2 linked regions of the Prosthecobacter sp. genome follow. The protein of the gene in region 1 interacts with the protein of each later gene in a pairwise test. Links are inferred from orthologs where the notes say so. Each region holds a gene or a part of one and is shown on either strand. Other genes may lie near its edges.

What was found.
Region 2: the proteins of ileS (region 1) and U1A53_RS01480 interact in binary tests that used the Escherichia coli proteins (3 or more experiments, as listed by UniProt). The link is inferred for Prosthecobacter sp. from one-to-one orthologs.

The regions. Positions count from the first base shown.
Region 1 is NZ_JAXMIH010000007.1:127,493-131,160, forward strand. Bases 27-3,375 are described here. They hold ileS (isoleucine--tRNA ligase), read left to right. Parts: upstream 27-364; coding sequence 365-3,175; downstream 3,176-3,375. Other genes in these bases: U1A53_RS08500 (hypothetical protein), read right to left, coding at 27-57; U1A53_RS08510 (AAA family ATPase), read left to right, coding at 3,186-3,375. In the rest of the region: more of U1A53_RS08500, read right to left, coding at 1-26; more of U1A53_RS08510, read left to right, coding at 3,376-3,668. UniProt on the Escherichia coli protein: Catalyzes the attachment of isoleucine to tRNA(Ile). As IleRS can inadvertently accommodate and process structurally similar amino acids such as valine, to avoid such errors it has two additional distinct tRNA(Ile)-dependent editing activities.
Region 2 is NZ_JAXMIH010000005.1:110,872-114,065, forward strand. The notes cover bases 6-2,880. They hold U1A53_RS01480 (substrate-binding domain-containing protein), read right to left. Parts: upstream 1,983-2,880; coding sequence 1,029-1,982; downstream 6-1,028. Other genes in these bases: U1A53_RS01470 (hypothetical protein), read right to left, coding at 6-451; U1A53_RS01475 (hypothetical protein), read right to left, coding at 482-1,015; U1A53_RS01485 (PmoA family protein), read right to left, coding at 2,060-2,880. Outside these bases: more of U1A53_RS01470, read right to left, coding at 1-5; more of U1A53_RS01485, read right to left, coding at 2,881-2,992; U1A53_RS01490 (hypothetical protein), read right to left, coding at 2,989-3,194. UniProt on the Escherichia coli protein: Part of the ABC transporter complex RbsABC involved in ribose import. Binds ribose. Also serves as the primary chemoreceptor for chemotaxis.

The sequences.
Region 1 (3,668 bases):
GACGACGATCACCGCCTTGAGCAGGAAAATGAGCGCCTTCAGGAGGGTTGTTTTCATGGGCTTGGGCGGTGAGGGGACGGCTCCATCCAGTGGCAGGGAGCTTTATCCGCATGCTCGGGCCATCAAGGGATTTTGTACAGCGCCTCATATGGGCCAAAGGAAGCCGCAGGATCGAGGACGAGTAGGAGAACAGCCGAGCGATAGCGAGACAGACAGCCGAAGGCTGCCCCGCAGGGGTGAACGCAGTGAATCAACGACGAGCCACAGCCCAACCAAGAACCAGGAACCAAGAACTTCCTCGACTAACGCACCCCTTGCCACCCGCCACGCCCGCGCTACCCTCGCCCTCCTTTTTCCCGAATCCATGAGCGCCCCTGACACTGCCAAGAACTACAAAGACACCGTCCTCCTGCCGAAGACCGACTTTCCCATGAAGGCCGATCTCGTCACGCGGGAGCCGCAGCGCCTCGCGAAGTGGCAGGAGGGGAAGCTCTACCAGCGCATCGTCGCTCAGAGCAAAGGCAAGCCCACCTTCATCCTGCATGACGGCCCGCCGTTTGCGAATGGCGACGTCCACATGGGCACCGCGCTGAACAAGGTGCTGAAGGACCTCATCGTGAAGTCGAAGACCATGGCCGGCTTCCACGCGCCGTTCATCCCCGGCTGGGACTGCCATGGCCTGCCCATCGAGTTCAAAGTCGTCAAATCTGCCGCTGGTCTCACGCCGGTCCAAATCCGCACGCTCTCCGAGGCCGAGGCACGCAAGTACATCGACATCCAGCGCACCAGCTTCAAGCGCCTCGGTGTCTTCGGCGACTGGGAGAATCCGTACCTCACACTCGATCCCGGCTACGAGTCCGGTATCCTGCGCACCTTTGGCAAAGCCGTCGAAAAAGGCCTCGTCTATCGCATGAAGCGCCCCGTGCTCTGGAGCTACGGCGCGCAAACCGCGCTCGCCGAAGCCGAGGTCGAGTACAAGGAGAAAACCTCGCCTGCGGTGTTCGTGAAGTTCGCGCTCGTCACGCCACCGCCCGGAGCGGAAGGCGCATCGCTCGTCATCTGGACCACCACGCCGTGGACCTTGCCCGCGAACCTCGCCATCGCGCTGCATCCCGAGTTTGATTACGTCTGCGGCAAGTTCACGCATGCCGACGGCCGCAGCGAGAAGCTCGTCATTGCGAAGTCACGTCTTGAAGGCTTCGCCGCCAGCACCGGCTTCGTGCTCGATGCCGCGCATGCGAACGATTCCTTCAAAGGCAGCGCTTTGAACGGCTTCGAAGCGCAGCATCCCTTCCTCCCGCGCACCTCGAAGGTCATCAACACCCTCTTTGTCACCGACGACACCGGCACCGGCGCGGTCCACATCGCCCCCGGCCACGGCGCAGACGACTACCAAGCTGGCCGCGAGCACGGGCTTGACATCCTTTCGCCCGTCGATGCCGAGGGCAAATTCACCGCCGAGTGCGGATTGCCCGACTTCGTCGGCAAGCACGTCTTTTCCAGCAACGACGGCATCATCGAGATCCTCACCGCGAAGGGCGCGATCCTTGGCAACGAAAAATACGTCCACCAGTATCCGCATTGCTGGCGCTCCAAAACGCCGATCATCTTCCGTGCCGTCGAGCAGTTCTTCATCAAGATCGACGCCATCCGCGAGAAGGCACTCAGCGAGATCGACAAGGTCACCTGGCTGCCCGCGTCCTCGCGCAATCGCATCCACGGCACCGTCAGTGGCCGGCCCGACTGGTGCATCAGCCGCCAGCGCACCTGGGGCGTGCCTTGTCCCGTTTTTTATGATGCGAAAGGCGAGATCATCATGCGCACCGACATCATCGGCAAAGTGGCCGACATCGTTGAGAAGCAGGGCACCAATCTCTGGTTCGAACAAAACGACGCCTGGTGGGCCGAGGCTGTCGGCCTGCCTGCCGACACGAAGCGCGGCAACGACACGCTCGACGTGTGGATCGACTCCGGTTGCAGCCACGTCAGCGTGTTGGACCGCCATCCCGAGCTGCATTGCCCCGCCGATCTCTACATCGAGGCCACCGACCAGCATCGCGGCTGGTTCCAGAGCAGCCTCATGATGAGCATCGTCGCCCGCGACGCCGCTCCGTACAAGAGCGTCATCACCCACGGCTTCGTCGTCGATACCAGCGGCAAAAAGATCAGCAAGAGCGACCAGGGCACCGGCAAAAGCTCCAAGCCCATGACCGCCGACCACTACTACAACAAGTACGGTGGCGACATGGTCCGCCTCTGGGTCAGCAGCGTCGATTACCAAAACGAAGTCCCCTTCAGCGAAGAACTCTTCCAGCAGACCGGCGAATCCTACCGCCGCATCCGCAACACCTTCCGCGTGCTGCTCGGCAACCTCCACGACGCCCCCAACCCCGGAGTTCCATCCACAGATTCACAGATTTCCACAGATTCAGATTCAAAATCCCCATCTGAGAAATCTGCGAAATCTGCGGACTACACTTTGATCGACCGCTGGATCTTGGAGCGCCTCCACGCCATCACCGCCGAGTGCGTCACCGCCTACGCCGCCTACGACTTCCGCAAGGTCTTCACCGTGGTGAACAGCTTCTTCGCCACCGAGCTCAGCGCCCTCTACATCGACATCACCAAGGATCGGATGTACTGCGATGCGGCGAACAGCCCGCGCCGCCGCGCCACCCAGGCCGCCATCCGCGAGATCACCGAGACGCTGACAAAACTCATCGCCCCCATCCTCGCCTTCACCGCCGATGAAGTCTGGGAACACTTGGGCCACACCGACAGCGTCCACATGGAAGGCTTCCCGCAGCCCAACGCCGCCTTCGCCGGCACTGAGGCCACCGCCGCTGTCGAGGAACTCCTCAAGGTTCGCGTCGTCATCCAGCAGGCCATCGAAAAAGCCCGCCAGGAAAAAAAGATCGGCTCCAACCTCGAAGCCACCGTCGCTCTGACGCTGCCTGCCGAAGGTTTTACACATCCCGTCTTCAGCGATCCCGCCACCCTCCACGAATTCCTCATCCTCAGCGACCTCCAAATCACCCGAGGCACCGACCTCGCCGCCGTCGTGACGGAATCCAGCCACCACAAATGCGCCCGCTGCTGGAAGCACCTCCCGGATGTCGGAACGCATGACGCGCATCCGACGCTGTGCGGGAGGTGTGTTGAGGCGGTGGGGTGAGGTTTGTTTTATGGAACAGTTTAGTTACACTCTTCAGAACTACCGTCCCTTTGGTTTATCACATCCCGTTGAAATGACGGTTAGTGAGGGCATTACGTTTATTCTGGGTCCAAACAATGTCGGCAAAAGCGCACTCCTTCGTGCATTTGTCGAATTGAAGAATGTGATTGAACCTGCGGCAAAGCGTGACAATCGCAAGTATGACGCTCAGATCTCCACAAGCTTTGAGACGCTGGTTTGTCGTTCAAATCCAACTAGTAGCTTCAGTGTTGCTGTTGCGAATGACACTGCAAAGTGGACCGTGTCGTTTACTTCACGTGCCGGCATCCACTCAAATGCCGTGGGAGTACACATGGACGTGCGAGGGGACAATGTGACTCCCGAAAGCCGTTTTAGAGCCATGTCACTGTTTACCAACGCGCTTTATGTGCCGGCTTTTCGCAGCCCAACAGTCAACGCTCAAGGTGACATTTATGGAATGCACATTGGCCAG
Region 2 (3,194 bases), on another replicon or contig:
GGAAATCGACGATGAGCATCCGCGGATTCACTTCACGGGCGAGCGCCACCAGCTTTGACAGGCCGCCGTTCATGTACTGCTGCGCTTCCCCATTCACCGCCGCCAGGGATGACAGCACACTCTGCTCCTGCACGACGACAACATCCCAGGGCTTGCCGTCGTCCGCGCCCTGCTTCAGCAGAGCGAGCGCCTTGGAGTCCGTCGCATGCTGTTCGAGCTTGAAGCCACCCTGCAAATAGCTGCCAATGTGCGGTGCCAGCACCTTGGACGAAAGCAGCAGCTCGCCCACGATGGCCGGCAGGCCGTTGTGCGCGGTGTAGCTGTTGCCCAGAAACAGGATGCGCACATGCGGCGCGTCTTCGGCCTTGGCAGAGACATGGCAGCCGCAGGCGGCGAGTCCGGCCAGCAGCAGTTTGCGTCGGTACCAGAGGATCGGCGAAACGGAGTTCATCGGTTTCAAATGTTCACAGTTCCTTTCAACTCACGGTTTGCACAGCTTGTCCGCCAGCGCTTCTGCCTTCTCGTTGCCTTCCTTGGCGGACAGATGACCGACGACGCGTGACTTCTCCTTGTCGAGCTTGATGATGATCAGCGTCTCCAGGCGGGTCTGCTTCTCGTCGTCTTTGCTCGACATCATGCGATAGATGATCGCGTAAGGCATGAATGCACCGCCCTGGCGGAAGCCACGCCACTGCACGACGTTATTGGCCTTCGCCGGAAACTGACCAGGGCAGGCGGTGAGCGTGTCATTCATGAGATCGGTCTTGCTGCCCTTGAACTTCAAATTGATCCAGCTCCGCAGATCACCGCCCTCGTGAATGACCTGATAGCCACCGAGACCGGGACAGAGGTGCTCGAAGCTGTCGATCTCGGGATTTTTCTCCAAGGCGGTGTCGTGGATGATCTTCACCTTTTTCGGGTCGGTGGTGGTGAACTCGGATTCAGGCTTCAGATCGGCGGCGGCGATGATGACCGGGCCAAGGGCGAGCAGGATGAGGAGAGTGAGATGTTTCATAAGATTTGCGGGATTATTTCAGCGAAGCATCCGCCGCGCCATCGGCTTTGCGATACAAACTCGTCGGAATGAGCATCTGCGGCGGCAGTTCCTCGCCTTTCGAGTGACGCAGGAACGCGCGCACGACCTCCACGCCCATCTTGTCGGGGAATTGGATCGGATCGGCGTAAATCTTGCCATCCTTGATCGCCTGCTTGCCCTCCGGCTGGCCGTCGAAGCCGATGATCACCACCTTGTCGGCCCTGCCCGCCTTCTCCAGCGCACCACGCGCACCGAGCGCGGAAGGATCATTGATGGCGAAGATGCCCACCATGTCAGGATGCGCCTGCAGCATGTCCTCGGCGGCCTTGTAGCCCTTGTCCTTCGCGCCGCCGCCGTCGAGTTCGCTCACGATCTCGATCTTCTGCGCCGCTGTGGCGTTGTGCGCATCGAGCACTTCTTTGAAGCCCTTCACGCGCAGGATGCACGACTCGACCTGCTTCAAATCCAGCACACCGATCTTCCCGCCCTGTCCTTTGAGCGCCTCGATCATCGCCTTGCCTGCTTCCTTGCCGCCGCCGAAGTTGTCCGTGGCCACCTGCGTCACGATCTTCACGCCGGGTTCGTTGCACGGCACGTCCACCGTGAACACCGGAATGCCAGCCGCGTTCGCTTCCTGGATCACCGGTACGATGGCTTTGGAATCCGCCGGACTCAGCACGATGGCCACGGCCTTCTTCACGATGAAATCCTTCACCTGGTTGCTCTGCCGTGCCACATCGCTGTCCGCGCTCACCACCAGCGTGTCATAGCCATGCTTCGCTGCTTCGGAGGTGATGTTGTCGCCGATGACTTTGAAAAACGGATTCTGCAACGTCAGCAGTGACACACCGATGGTGCCTTTCGTGGCGGTGGCCGGTGTGTCCGACGTTTTGCCGCAGGCGGCGATCAGGGCTGCGCAGATGACAAGGAAGAGGCGGAATTTCATCAGTCACATGCTAGCACGGCCCCGCCCCTTCGGCGCAAGCCTCGAATGCAAAACCATAACTCTTAACTTCCTCCTCCTCACTCCTTCGCATAGCGCTCCCAGCGTGTGTTCAAGGCGGCTGCATCCGTTTTGCCATCCGCAATCACCACGCGGTAGCGCAGCGTGATCGTCTCACCCGCCTTGATCTCCCACGCCGTCTCCTGAATCGGTACGTAGTTGAGGAATATTTTCCCGTTGTCCCACGTCCGCAGTTTCTGCGGCGCGTCGTGGTTCTTTGGATGACAAAAAACAGTCACCGTCGCCTCGCCCTTTGCCGTCGGCCCGTGCATCGCGATCCACTTCGCCCGCGTCGCGTGGCTGTCCTTCCGCGTTTTGCCCTCGGAGGTCTGGTAATCGCTGTTCGTCGCATCCCAATCGAGCGGCGCGCGATAGGCGATGCCACCGCCATACCGATACGCCGCCAGCACCAGCGCATGCTCGCTCACGTTTTTCTGCTCGATGTCGTAGTCGATCTCATACGCGCCTTCGACGAGCCGCGTCATCACGCTGAGTTTTTCCCGCAGGACCACCAGCGGCTCGCCGCCCTTGCCATCGCGATACCGCAACTGCTCCTGCTCGACGACAAATCCCGCCACACCGTCCTGCTGCTTCGTCTCCAGCGTCTTCACGAACTGCACGCGGCCGGTCTTTGCCTTCAGATTCCAAAAGTCCACCGGCTTCCCCTCGTGCTCGCCATGCACCCACGCATGCCACAGGCCGAGGTGATGGTAATGATCCGCCGGGTGAATTCCCGTCACCACACCGCCCGCAGGTGCATGGAGTGGATGAATGAACCCGCTGCGCGTGAAAATGGGATCAGCCTCCGGTGGCGGCGGCACCAGCGCCTTGTGATACGTCATCACCGGCTTGTCCCCGTTCATGACTTGAATCTCCTTCTCCGTCTCGCTGACGGACAAGGTCTGTGCGGCGGCCGAGGCGGCGAGGAGGAGAGATAAAACGACGGATTTCATGATCCATCCAAACGCTGCTGCATTGAGCGAATTGCATCCCGCATTTCCTCAATCCCTTCCGTGCCTGCAACGAAGTGGCCGATCACTGAACGAAACTGCGCTGCGAGGTCTGGGTCGTTCGGAGCCACCTGAGCCAGGATGGGTTCAATCATCTGCCGCACCACTGCCACGAAGGTGTTGCCGTTGAAAAAGCAAAACGGTG